Regions from separate parts of the Lysinibacillus sp. NPDC097868 genome, predicted to be linked through region 1. Evidence: riboswitches for the same ligand, from Rfam matches in the RefSeq annotation. Region 1 holds a riboswitch; the other holds the start of a gene.
The links. A riboswitch is a leader RNA that binds a small molecule or an ion and turns the genes downstream of it on or off. The one in region 1 is predicted to bind cyclic di-GMP.

Region 1 (3,430 bases):
TCACAATGAAACAGGCGAGATTTACGTAGGGAAAGAAGCTCCTGCTGATGCAGAAAATTGGACACAAGATGAAGATGTATTAGATACATGGTTCTCATCTGCACTATGGCCATTTTCTACAATGGGTTGGCCGGACGAAGCAAATGAAGAATATCAACGTTACTATCCAACAAGTACGCTTGTAACGGGCTATGATATTATTTTCTTCTGGGTTTCTCGTATGATATTCCAAGGTATTGAATTTACAGAACAACGCCCATTCAAAGATGTATTAATCCATGGATTAGTACGTGATGGTGAAGGACGTAAGATGAGTAAATCACTTGGTAATGGTGTTGATCCTATGGATGTTATTGAGAAATACGGTGCTGATTCACTTCGTTATTTCTTAGCAACAGGCTCATCTCCTGGTCAAGATTTACGTTATACAACGGAAAAAGTAGAGTCTGTTTGGAACTTTGCTAATAAAATTTGGAATGCTTCTCGTTTTGCATTAATGAACATGGATGGTATGACATATGATGAAATCGACTTGACTGGTGAAAAATCAGTGGCTGATAAGTGGATTCTAACTCGTTTAAATGAAACGATTGAACGTGTAACATCATTAGCAGAGCGCTATGAATTCGGTGAAGTAGGTCGTGAGCTATATAACTTCATTTGGGATGATTTCTGTTCTTGGTATATTGAAATGGCGAAATTACCAATGAATGGTGACGATGAAGCTGCTAAGAAAACGACTCGTTCTATACTAGCATATGTACTAGACCAAACAATGCGTCTATTACATCCGCTTATGCCATTCATTACAGAAGAAATTTGGCAACATTTACCACATGAAGGTGAGTCGATTACAGTTGCAGCATGGCCAACTGTACGCACAGACCTACACTTTGCAGAGGAAGCAGACAATATGAAGCTTCTTATGGATATTATACGTTCAGTGCGCAATATTCGTGCGGAAGTTAACACACCAATGAGCAAAAAAGTACCATTATACATTTCTGCTAAGGATGCTGCTACAGTTGCCATTCTTGAAGCCAATAAAGGCTATTTAGAAAAATTCTGTAATCCAGAGTCATTAACAATTGGTGAAGGCTTAGAGGCGCCAGGACAATCGATGACTGCCGTAGTTACAGGGGCAGAGCTATTCTTACCACTTGTGGGACTTATCAACTTGGAGGAAGAGGTTGCTCGTCTGGAAAAAGAATTAGAAAAATGGGCTAAAGAAGTGAAGCTTGTAACTGGTAAGCTGTCAAATGAGAAATTTGTTTCAAAAGCACCCGAGGCATTGGTTAACGCGGAACGCGAAAAATTAGCTGACTATGAAGAAAAACATGCCGTTGTTTTAAAACGTTTAGAAGAACTAAAAAATATGTAATAACATAGTAATTTATAGAAATAGCAGATGGCGAAAAAAGTCATCTGCTATTTTTCTTTTTATGAGCCAAAAGATATGTATTGAGTTAGGTAAAAATGTATAGTATTATACAATATAGTTAGGATAATAGATAAAGGCAAACTATCCGAAAGGTTAGGACGCAAAGCCTAGGGTCTAAGGTGAAGAGAGAATTGTATTCTTTCAACTACGATTGCCTGGTTACCATTTAAAGTAATTTCATTTTTTTATGGCTATTCTATGTTGATTAGAATGGCTTTTTTCTTTGTTATGAAAAATAAAAATGGAGGTTTATCATGTCTGGAAACATTGGAACAATAGTAGTGAAGGTGAACAAAGCCTGTGATGATTTAGATTTTGTTAATGCAAGAGGGCTGATAGAGGCAAATCTTCTAAAGCTATCGGAAGCGAAATACTATCGCTTATTAAACGCAAGCGGGCGCGTTCTTATTAAACATGTTTTAGCGAATAGCAATGGACAAAATGAAGTGAAAAAAACATTAACACGTACAGATTTACTAGTTATTAATCAGATTAATGAGTATTGTTCGAATTTTGATATTTCAATGTTGAAAAGAACATTAAAGAACTCGTTTGAATTAGTGCAAAGGTCGGATGTTTTGCCACTTTTAAATAATGATGCAAAAATTATTTTAGATGATATGGGTGCGCTATTAGGTGTCCATCAATTACATTAATTTGCTGTTTATTTGAAATAAACTAGTTGAAAACACACAGATAATCACTGCTAAAGTGCTTTTCTGTGTGTTTTTAAAATTGTGTCTGAATTGTTTGTGTGCCTGACACCCTTTATACTAGAGTGAGAGGGAGTGTTTCTTTTGTTTACAACGATAAAAGCATGTACAGATTTTATTTTTACATTAAAAGCAGTTGATTTTAAACGTGAGCCATTAGTAATGATGCGTGAAGTATTGGCCCGTTTGGGAGACCCGCAAAACAAGCTACAAACTATACATTTAGCTGGTTCCAATGGCAAAGGATCTACAGTAAATGTGTTGAGGGAAATGTTAGAGGATGCAGGTTATCGAGTAGGAGCTTTTACTTCACCACATTTAACGCGCGTTAATGAACGAATGACTATCAATGGCACGCAAATTTCTGACGAGCAATTTTTACTGTATATGAACAATATCGCTTCAATTATTGAGGCACATTATAATGGGGACTATCCGAGCTTTTTTGAGGTCGTAACACTTATTATGTTCCAGTATTTTGCTGAAGAAGAAGTAGATTTTGCGCTAATTGAAACAGGGCTTGGCGGTCGCTTAGATGCGACAAATGTCATCACACCACTTGTTTCAATTATTACGACAATTTCATTGGAGCATACTGCATTTTTAGGCGATACGTATGCGAAAGTTGCATTTGAAAAGGCAGGTATTATTAAAGAAGGTGTACCTGTTGTGGTAGGCGTTAAAAACGATGAGGCGCTTGAGGTTATTCAAAAAGTTGCACAAGAACGTCATGCGAAATGCCTTGTTTTAGGAAACGATTTTTACGTAATGGCAAAAAATCAAGGGATTGGTATGCAAACCTTTAACTATCGTAACGGAAATGTTGAAATAAATGATATCCAACTAAAAATGGCTGGTGAGCATCAAATTGCGAATGCTAGTCTTGCCATTACAGCAATGGATATTTTACGTGAGCAAGGTCATATTCAACTAACAGAACTATCTTTGCGTCAAGCGCTACAAAATGCACAGTGGGTAGGACGCTTTGAACAATTTCCAAATAATATCGTGCTAGACGGTGCTCATAATTCTGAAGGAACTGCCGCGTTAATTCAAACACTTCAGACAGTCTATCCAAATCATCATTATCGCTTCATTTATGCAGCGCTTTCTGATAAGGATCATGCAAATAGTATTGCTCTAATGGATGGAATCGCTTCATCCATGTCCTTTACGCAAATTGGCTTGCCAAATGCCATGCCAGCTGAAAAATTAGCGATGCTGTCAACGCATAATGACAAACAATATGATGCAAATTGGCAAGCAGTCGTCCGAT
Region 2 (3,430 bases), on a different contig from region 1:
AATTCTATCAACACCTTCAAAACGTAATGTAGGTGCTTTTCCTTGCTCTTGTGCTGTATATGGATTATCAATATAGATTGTGCCGCCTGGTGTTACAGCCTTGTTATAAGCTGAAGTTTTAGAAATTGCAGGAACGGTAATGACGTTTTTACCAACTTTTAAGCTGACGTCTCTTCTCCAACTGTTCCAAGCACCTTCTTGTTGCGTGAATGATAAGTGTGGTAGAGGACCATTTGCTGCTGCGTCGACGTAAACGATGATTTCATCACCAGGTTGTGCAGCAAGACCAGTTGGTTGTAAATTATTGCCGAACCCGAATTTTAAATTCTCATTGGCATGCTTTACCATGTTCCCGTGTTGTTCAGCTACGATGATTCTTCCTTCTGTAACGACTTCACCTTTAATGATTTTTTTTGCTAACTCAATGTTTTCTTTATAAGTATCGTACAGTGGATGTGTTTTTGCTTCTTCTTCTAATGCGTTAATTTGTTCAAGGCTATTAAATTCTGGTGAAACTGTATCCATCGTTCCATCAGTAAATAACTTTGCCATTTTATCGTTGATTGTATCTTCTTTATAAAATGCTAATTCTGATAAAGTTGCCCAATTTCGATCAGACTTTTTAAAATTAAATTTTACTCGTTTAAATGTAGTTGGTTCAAACTTCGCTTCGACTAATCCAGCAACTATATTGTGTTTACCTGTTGCAACAAGCTCATACGTATCGCCTTTCGATGTTTGTGAAGCATAAATTTCAAATTCCTCAGCAAAGCCTTTAAGGTCAGAGGGTCTTGCCCCGTAAATAATACGATTTAATGTGACAGGCTCGATAAATTCGACTTCTACTTCATTTGAGAATGTAGCTGTGTTGCTACTATTTGTTTCCCAATATGTATTGACATTACCATCGATGGCATTTTCGATAACTGCGCTTGCCCAGTGCCCGCCGTTATTGCGAATACTTTTAATATTTTTGTAGTCCATTCTAAATAACTTAGAATATGCTTCATTTGCGTAATGGCTGAATGATGAAGTTACTGCTGTTGTAGCTTCGATTGCTTCGTTGCTTAGGAGCACTTTTGCATTGTCGATATCTTCTTTAAATTGAGCATAGAAGGGGTGTCCTTGTGCTTCAGCATCTAATTGATTGAGTGCATCCATCGAGTGGAACTTGTCATTAACAGCGCTCATTGTGTCATCAGTAAATAGGGTTGCCATTTTGTCAGAGAGTGCATCTTCTTTATAAAACTGAAACTCTGATGCACTTGCCCAATCTTGATTTGCTTTAGTGAAAACAAATTTTACACGTTTAAATTCTGTTGGGTCAAACTGGATTTCGACGATATCACCAGTAGAACCTTTATATTCACCTGATGAAACGAGTGTAAAATCATTGCCCGAATCGGATGTTGAGCTATAAATTTCAAACTGCTGTGCAAAACCTTTACCTTTTGTAGTTGATTGACGTGCAGCGTAAACAATTCTATTTAACGTAGCTACGTCATTGAACTGTATAACGACTTCATTTGTGAACGACGCACTATTTGGTGTCCCTGTTTCCCAATGGGTATTCATATCGCCATCAATTGCTTTATCAATAGTAGAACTTGCATATTTTCCACCGTTGTTAGTAATCGATTTAATGTTAGTGTTAGCCATCTTAAATACGTCATCGTATTCCTTTAAAATATCTGTTCCATACAAATCAAACTTTTTCACCGAAGCTATCGTATGTTTAGTACTCGCTACAGCTGAAGTTTTGACAATGTTTCCATTCGGATTTTCACTTGCCAAAACATTCAATGGACCGCCGACTAAATTTAAAGCTAGAGCAGATACTGTTACAATCTTTACAACTTTCATATATATTTCCTCCTTATGAAGTTTTGAATTTCTTCCAACGGAGTACATAAAAAAACTACTCATAAAGAGTAGTTTTATTTCAAATAAGGATACAATAAAAAACATACAAATATACCCATTTGTTTATGGACACTGAAAAACTAAAAGATAAAAATTTATCTTTTAGAAGCTATATTAAAAAAACATTTTTTCAGCAATTTGTTTTTTTTATGACCTTACTAAACAAAAAGTAGTATGTACTCTTCGGCAACTGGCTGACATAGTTATAAACCTTAGTCCCTATAGCTTTGCGTCCCTAAATTTCTTTAGGTTTGCCTATTCAATTTTTCTACTATAAAGAATAGCATAGCGAAAATAATTACCAAAGAACAATTTGTCCTATATTTTACCACCCTCCAATAGGGTAATATGGTGAAGGTTTATCATTAAATAGTATAATAAAGTAGTTTATTGATAGGCAATATGTTATGTGTAAATTACTTTAGTAAGAGGAAGGTAGTTTAGTTGTAAACTACTTTTGACATGGTAGGGATTATTAAAAATATTTACAACAGGTGGAAATGGTTAAGCAGCATCTTGACGATTTTAAAACTTTTGCGAAACAACTATTAGCTTTAATTTAAATTGCTATAGCTATTGATGAATGTCCATAAAAGCTGTTAACCTATTGTGCTCGAATTTCAATACTATGGTTTAAACCTTCTACTCCCGTTTATGAGTAGAAGGTTTTTTCGTTGAAAGCAGGTAGGGTGAAATGCCAAATAAAATAGTGCTGGCAATCGTTCGCACGCCTGCAAAACTTTTATAAAAATAATTAATAACTTCAGCATGGATTCAAATGTAATGCTTTGTTCATCTTCCGTTCATTTTCAGTTCATGCTCTGTTCATTTAGGCTCTATATTCTAAGAATGTGAAAAGAAATAGGAGGGGTTTTAAGATGAACCTAGCTATAAAAGAAATGAAGAAAAATAAAGTACGATTTTTGATTTTAGGGTCCATTGTTTTTCTGGTGAGTTTATTAACCTTTATTATTTCAGGTTTAGCAAACGGACTATCGCAAGACAATGCAGCGCTAATAAAAGATTTACCGGCAGGACAGTTTTATATGAATGAGGATGCAGATGAAACGTACAATCTGTCAAAAATAGATAGCAGTACCCAAAATGAAATGTTAAACAAACAAAAGGATGCTGTAGCCTTCTCAATTCAAATGGGCTTTATAAATGATGAGGCAGGCAAGCAGCAAAGCGTAGCCTTTGTAACTGCTACCGATTCATCACTATTTGAAAATGTGAAACATGAGGAAATTATTTTAGATAGCTCATTAAAGGATAAAGGTATACAGGTAGGAGATACAGTAACAAATAATCAATTTAGTGGCAAGTTTATTGTAAAGGGCTTTGTTGAGCAAAAGAAATATAGTCATGCTCCTGTAGCTTATATTAGCATGGAGGATTACAAAGAAATTTATCGTGTCGAAGAAATGCAATTAGTTTTCGCTCCAGATGGGGATGCTGCTCAAGCCTATACGGGATTACAAGCATTTTCAAAAAATGATTTTTTAAA

Region 2: another riboswitch for cyclic di-GMP. It lies ahead of ACIQXJ_RS16290 (NPCBM/NEW2 domain-containing protein); the one in region 1 lies ahead of ACIQXJ_RS02980 (hypothetical protein).

What each region holds. Positions count from the first base shown of each region.
Region 1 is NZ_JBIWBS010000001.1:645,594-649,023, forward strand. It holds gene ACIQXJ_RS02975 (valine--tRNA ligase) at 1-1,381, shown strand, start outside; cyclic di-GMP riboswitch class I at 1,507-1,608, shown strand; gene ACIQXJ_RS02980 (hypothetical protein) at 1,696-2,097, shown strand; gene ACIQXJ_RS02985 (bifunctional folylpolyglutamate synthase/dihydrofolate synthase) at 2,239-3,430, shown strand, end outside.
Region 2 is NZ_JBIWBS010000002.1:302,320-305,749, forward strand. It holds gene ACIQXJ_RS16290 (NPCBM/NEW2 domain-containing protein) at 1-1,863, opposite strand, end outside; cyclic di-GMP riboswitch class I at 2,106-2,189, opposite strand; gene ACIQXJ_RS16295 (ABC transporter permease) at 2,802-3,430, shown strand, end outside.